2 regions of the Halomonas elongata DSM 2581 genome follow, and region 1 is predicted to be linked to the other one. Evidence: predicted binding sites of a transcription regulator. Region 1 holds the regulator's gene; the other holds the start of a gene.

The links. Region 1 encodes sigma-54, which starts transcription at its own class of promoters, with help from an activator protein. Its sites were predicted from a motif close to TGGCACNNNNNTTGCTNT; they were not measured.
Region 2: speB (agmatinase) is a predicted target of sigma-54. The motif match lies at 2,105-2,122, and genes of this name have one in related genera.

What each region holds. Positions count from the first base shown of each region.
Region 1 is NC_014532.2:1,070,642-1,074,051, forward strand. It holds gene HELO_RS04980 (PTS sugar transporter subunit IIA) at 1-251, opposite strand, end outside; gene hpf (ribosome hibernation-promoting factor, HPF/YfiA family) at 258-569, opposite strand; gene HELO_RS04990 (RNA polymerase factor sigma-54) at 670-2,091, opposite strand; gene lptB (LPS export ABC transporter ATP-binding protein) at 2,297-3,022, opposite strand; gene lptA (lipopolysaccharide transport periplasmic protein LptA) at 3,019-3,410, opposite strand, start outside.
Region 2 is NC_014532.2:343,057-346,466, reverse strand. It holds gene HELO_RS01565 (YfcC family protein) at 1-489, opposite strand, end outside; gene HELO_RS01560 (sigma-54 interaction domain-containing protein) at 568-1,989, opposite strand; gene speB (agmatinase) at 2,161-3,111, shown strand; gene HELO_RS01550 (YjiH family protein) at 3,178-3,410, shown strand, end outside.

The sequences.
Region 1 (3,410 bases):
GCGAGCTTCAAGAAGCCGGCGATGGGGGCCTTGCAGTGAGGGTTGCGGGAATGGGGAATGGCGACCCCGTGCCCGATGCCCGTGCTGCCCAGGCGCTCCCGACCGATCAGACGGCTGAAGACCTCCTGGCTATCCAGGCTGGGTGTGTTCTGGGCGATGAAGGTGCTGAAGAATTCCAGCACGCGCTTCTTGCTCCCCCCGGGCACATCGAACAGGGTGCGCTCGGGGGGCAGTATGGTTTCCAGAGACATGACGGGTCAGCGTGCGCCGGCGGCGCCCTGGGCGCGCGCCTGGGATTTTTCCTTGTGTTTCACCAACTGGCGATCGAGCTTGTCGGCGAGGGCGTCGATGGCGGCGTACATGTCGCCGTCCATTGCTTCGGCATGCAGGTCGGCACCGGCAGCATGCAGGGTACAGGCAGCTTGTTGGCGTTCCTTCTCCACGGAGAGCGTGACTTGCACGGTGGTGATGTTGTCGTAATGACGTTCGAGGCGCGCGAGTTTCTCTTGGACATAGTCACGCAGGGCGTCGGTCAATTCCACATGATGGCCGGTGAGGTTGACTTGCATGACACGCTCCTTGCTCCTGGGATTGTGCCTCGATTGTAACCCTTTTTGGAGTCGAGCAAACCCCCTGTGTAAAGCGCCTTTCGCGCCCCGGTTCGGGAGGTCAGCGAAGGCGCTTGCGTTGGCTCGAGGACGGGATGTTCATCGCTTCGCGATACTTGGCCACGGTGCGTCGCGCCACTTCGATGCCTTCCTCGGCGAGCAGGGTGACGAGCTTGTTGTCGGAGAGCGGTTTGCGGGCCGGTTCCTCCTGGATGAGCTTGCGGATCCGGGCGCGGATGGCGGTGCTGGAATGGGCGTCGTCGCCACCGCCGACATGACTGGAGAAGAAGTACTTGAGCTCGAACACGCCGCGCGGCGTGTGGATGTATTTCTGGGTGGTCACCCGCGAGATGGTCGATTCGTGCATTTCCACGGCCTGGGCGATATCGGCCAGGATCAGCGGCTTCATGGCCTCCTCGCCGTGTTCCAGGAAATCCAGCTGGCGGACCATGATCTCGTGGCCGACCCGCAGCAGGGTGTCGTTGCGGCTGGACAGGCTCTTGAGCAACCAGCGCGCTTCCTGCAGGTGATCCTTGAGAAACTGGTTGTCCTGGCTCTTGTCGGCGCGCCGGATCAGGGCGGCGTAGTCGGGCTGAATGCGCAGTCTCGGCATGGCCTCGGGGTTGAGCTCGACCTGCCAGCCCTGTTCGTCGCGCCGGGCGATGAGATCGGGGATGACATAGTCGTCGCTGCCGCTGGCGAAGGTGCTGCCCGGGCGTGGATCGAGTCCTCTGATCAGGGAGATCACTTCGTCGAGGGCTTCGTCGTCCAGGCCGAGGCGCCGTTTCAGCAGGCGTCGGTCATCACCGGCCAGGGCCTCGAGAAACTGGCGGGCCAGGCGCCGGGCCTGTGGAAGCCAGGGGGTGTCCTGGGGCAGGGCGGCGAGTTGCAGCATCAGGCATTCCCGCAGGTCGCGAGCGAAGACGCCGGTGGGTTCGAATTGCTGTACGCGCAGCAGTACGGCTTCGACCTCGCGGCTGGACGGTCCCTCCAGCCCTTGGTCGCGCAGGCCCTCGCGGATGTCGTCCAGGGGCTGGTCCAGGTAGCCGTCGTCGTTCACCGCATCGATCAGGCTTTCGGCGATACGCGAGGCACGTTCCTCGAGGCCGCTCATGGCCAACTGCCAGGCCAGGTGACCCTGCAGGCTCTGGCCGGCTGCCTGGCGTTCGAAATCGGGGGCCTCGCCGCTGCCCGAGCCGCTCAGGCTTCCCAGGCCGGCGTCCTGATAGGTGTCGGACCAGTCGCTGTCGACGGTCAGTTCATCGGGAATCTCGCTGGCCCAGTCGTCCTCGGCCGTCTCGCCGACCGCCAGCTCGCCGAAGTCCTCGTCGAGCTCCAGCATGGGGTTGGATTCCAGGGCCTGCTGGACTTCCTGGCGCAGGTCGAGGGTGGAAAGCTGCAGCAGGGCAATGGCCTGCTGCAGCTGAGGTGTCATAGTGAGCTGGGTGCCGAGCCGCAGTTGCAGGGAAGCCTTCATGGCCATAGGAAAAGAGATCCGCTCAACGTGCGAGAAAACCCCACCCTAGTCCGCTGTCGCGGCGCATGCAAGCCCTTGTTCAAGCAATTATCATGCCATTGGCAATTTTCGTGCCTTGGCGATAAAGCATTCCTTATATCAGCTTGTTGTGATCAGACAGACTGGGGAAAGATGGGTGAGGGGCGCCATGCCGGACAGTGACCGGCATGGATCAGAGTCGGAAGTCCTGTCCCAGATAGACATCGCGCACCTGCTGGTTGGCGAGGATCGCCTCGGCGTTGCCCTCGGCGATGATCTGGCCGTCGCCGACGATGTAGGCGCCGTCGCAGATATCGAGGGTCTCGCGGACGTTGTGGTCGGTGATCAGCACGCCGATGCCGCGGGCCTTGAGCTGGCGGATGATACCCTTGATTTCGCCGACGGAAATGGGATCCACGCCCGCGAAGGGTTCGTCCAGGAGAATGAAGTCGGGTTCGGTGGCCAGGGCGCGGGCGATTTCCACTCGACGACGTTCGCCACCGGACAGGCTCATGCCGGCGTTGTTGCGGATGTGAGTGATGTGGAAGTCTTCCAGCAGCGATTCCAGTTGGGCGCGACGGCCGGCTCGATCGAGATCCTTGCGGGTCTCGAGGATGGCCATGATGTTGTCGGCCACGCTGAGCTTGCGAAAGATCGAGGCTTCCTGAGGCAGGTAGCCGATGCCGGCGCGGGCGCGCTCGTGCATGGCGGCGCCGGACAGGTCCCGGTCACCGATGGCGACTTGCCCGGCATCGGCACGAACCAGCCCCACGATCATGTAGAAGGACGTGGTCTTGCCGGCCCCGTTGGGGCCGAGCAGGCCGATGATGCGGCCCTGATCGATCTCCAGGCTGATGTCGTGGACCACGCGGCGGCCCTTGTAGCTCTTTGCCAGGTGGCGTGCATGGAGTGTCTTCATTGAGAATCCTGCTTCTCGGGCTCCAGGGTCATGCGTACTCGCTGGTTGCCTTCGACGCCCTCGGCGGCAGAGCGTGCCTGGACGACGCGGCGGTCGAGGAAGTATTCCAGATAGCCACCGTTGAAGGTGTCGCCGCCCCGGTGCAGTTCGGCCTGGTCGATGAGCTCCATGCGGCGCTCGGCGACGTGGTAGACGATGCGCTGCCCCCAGCCGCGTACCACGGATTCGTCGGGAGCGGGTTGCTGTTCGATGTAGGCGCGCTGGCCGGTGGCAATGGCCTGGGACAGCTGGCCGGCGTCGTTGCGGCGGATTTCCACCCGTGCGCCGGTCAGCAGCATGCTGCCCTGCTGAATGCGCACGTTGCCCTGGTAGACGGCGGTGCCGGCCC
Region 2 (3,410 bases), 730 kb from region 1:
GCAGCCCACGGCACTGGCGATAAGCACCGCGATGGGCACCAGGGCGATATTGTTCTCGAAGCCGACGGCAACACCGAAGAATCCATAGATGAAGGTGCCCACGGTGATGATCAGGTTGCGTCTCGCCACCCCCACTCGTCGCACCGCCACGCCGATGGCATTCTCCAGCGCCCCGCTCTTCTGCAGGATGTGAAACAGCCCGCCGGCAATGAAGACGATGAACAGATACTGGGAAGCGGAAATCAGCCCCTTGGGAATCGCCACGAAGACATCGAAGGGATGAATCGCCGCCACGTCACCGAGGTAATGGAAGGAACCGGGCACCACGGCGGTACGGCCATCGCGCACCACTCGCTCGAACTCGCCGGCAGGAATGAAGAAGGTCAACACATAGGTGGCGACCAGGATCAGGAAGATCAGCACCATGGGGTCCGGAACGGTCCGGTACCACGGCCTGCGCTCGCGCAGCGTCTGCTCTTGTAGGCTCATGTCGTTGTCCTTGTTGGGTCAGGGATCGAGCATCGCCGTCAATTTATCATGATAAATTGACGGGTCAAGAATCCCCTATCAACGCGAGCGCTCGATACGCAGCCCATGTCGCCGCAACTTCCTCACCACGCTTGGCTGGCTGATGCCGAGGCGCTCAGCGATGGCGTAGGTCGAGTTCGCTTCGCGACACAGCTCGGCCAGGATATCGCGCTCGGTGCGTGCCAGAGCGCTCTGGAGCGTCTCGCCCTCGGCCAGGCCAGGGCGCCTGACTGAGGCCTCACCTTCCATCATCGACGTCACGGCCCGCTCGGTGCCGTCCGGTTGCCCGGTTTCCTGCCGGGGCCGAATCACGTCCTCGCCCGCCGAGAGCCAGGCACGTTCCAGCCAGTTCTCGAGCTCACGCACGTTGCCGGGCCACTCCCAGCCCATCAGCGTCTGCCAGGCATCACGGGCGATGATCTTGTCGCGGCCATAACGCGTGTTGAGGCGCTGCAGGTGGCGCTCGACCAGCCCGGGAATATCCTCGCGGCGCTCCCGCAGCGGTGGCAGGGTCACGGGAATGACATTGAGCCGATAATAGAGGTCCAGGCGGAAGTGGCCGGTCTCGACACTACGCGCCAGGTCCTGGTTGGTGGCCACCACCAGGCGGAAATCGACACGCCTCGCACGGGTGTCACCGAGCCGTGTGATACAGCCGTCCTGGATCACCTTGAGCAGCTTGGCCTGCATCGGCAACGGCAACTCGCCGACCTCGTCCAGAAACAGCGTGCCGCCCTCGGCCTGCTCCATCAGCCCTGCCTTGCCCCCCGGTGCGGCACCACTGAAGGCCCCCTGCCGATAACCGAACATCTCGGATTCGAACAGGCTCTCGGGAATCGCCCCGCAGTTGACGTCGACGAAAGGGCCCTTGTGCCGTGGACTCCAGTGATGCAGCTGCCGGGCGAAGGCGGTCTTGCCAACCCCCGACTCGCCGAGCATCAGCACCGTGGCATCCGTCGGCGCCACCCGCTTGAGCAGCAGCGCGACCTCGCGCATGACACCACTGCGGGCCTCCAGGTCCGCCAGTTCGAGCTCGCCGCCAGCCTCTTCACCGCCGCCGCGCTGGAGATGCTCGTTGAAGCGGCGCTGCAGCAGTGCATATTCCTCCTGCAGCAACTGCAGATCGGTGAGATCCATCGAACGGCTGACCACGGCGACAAGCTTGCCGCCGTCGAATACCGGATGCGCCTGGGCGATGACGCGCCGGCCGGTACTGGTCACCTGGGCCACCTGAGCGGGCTCGCCGGTGCGCATCACCTCCAGGCTGACCGAGGGCCGCAGCACGCCCTTGGCCTCCAGCGCCTGGACGGTCGTCCGGCACAAGTCCTCGCGGGACATGCCGTATACCGCCGCCGCTGCCGGGCTGACATCGCGTATGCGCCCATCGGCCTCGACCACGAAGAAGTGGTCGTGGGCAGTTTCGATGATGGTTCTCAGGATCGGGGAGTCGAACTCGCTCATGACATCGATACACTCCTGGATCATTGATACATAAGTGTATCACTCAACGGCCTCGCGCGATTCATCGATGAATCATCGATTAGGTAACCGACTGAAAAACAAGAAAACAATATCCTGGCACACTTCCTGCTGTAATCAGGGCGACAATCACCACGACTCGGGAAGCCAACCATGAGCGATTTCAACCAGCCCCTCGGCGGTAACGAGATGCCGCGCTTCGGCGGCCCCTCCACCATGATGCGCCTGCCCACCCAGAGCGACGCCGTCGGCCTCGATGCCGCCTTCATTGGCATCCCCATGGACATCGGTACCTCGAACCGCCCGGGCACTCGTCTGGGGCCGCGCCAGATCCGCGACGAATCGCGCATGCTGCGCCCCTACAACATGGCCACCCGCGCCGCGCCCTTCGACAGCCTGCAGGTGGCCGACATCGGCGACGTGCCGATCAACACCTTCAACCTGCCCAAGAACCTCGACATCATCACGCGCCACTATGACGCCGTGCTCGCCCAGGACTGCGTGCCCCTGACCCTGGGCGGCGACCACACCCTGACCTGGCCCGTGCTGCGCGCCATCGCCAAGAAGCACGGCCCGGTCGGGCTGATTCATATCGATGCCCATGCCGACATCAACGACCAGATGTTCGGCGAAGAGGTCGCCCATGGCTGCCCCTTCCGCCGCGCCCAGGAAGAGGGCCTGCTGGATAGCCAGCGCGTCGTCCAGATCGGCCTGCGCGGCACGGGCTATGCGGCCGACGATTTCGACTGGTGCCGCGAACAGGGCTTCCGCGTCGTCACCGCCGAAGAGTGCTGGTACAAGTCGCTGGCGCCCTTGATGGCCGAGGTTCGCGAGCAGATGGGCGACGGCCCGGTCTACATCTCCTTCGACATCGACGGCCTGGATCCCTCGGTGGCGCCGGGTACCGGCACTGTGGAGATGGGCGGTCTGACCGCCCAACAGGGGCTGGAGATCGTGCGCGGCGCCCAGGGGCTCAACGTGGTCGGCGGCGATCTCGTCGAAGTCGCCCCGCCGTACGACACCAGCGGCAATACCGCACTGATGGGCGCCACCCTGCTCTACGAGATGCTGTGCGTACTGCCCGGCGTCCAATACCGCGACTGACACCCGAGCACCTTGCCCGGCCCTTCGGTCGGGTATCCCCATTACAACGCCAAACAGGGTTTCACCATGTCTTCTCTCGATTCCACCTCGAACACCGCGCTAGGCGGCGCCCCGCTCGGCAAGGCCGGGCTGCTCAAGTTTCTCGTGCCGTCCTTGATCGGTATCGGCATGTTTCTGGTGCCCTTCTCGACGGGCGACACCATCAACATCGGCATGGGGCTGCTCGCCGACGGCCTCAAGGCGCTGCTCGGCGACGCCCTGCCGGCCATCGCCGTGGTCGTGCTGTGCGCCTCGGCGCT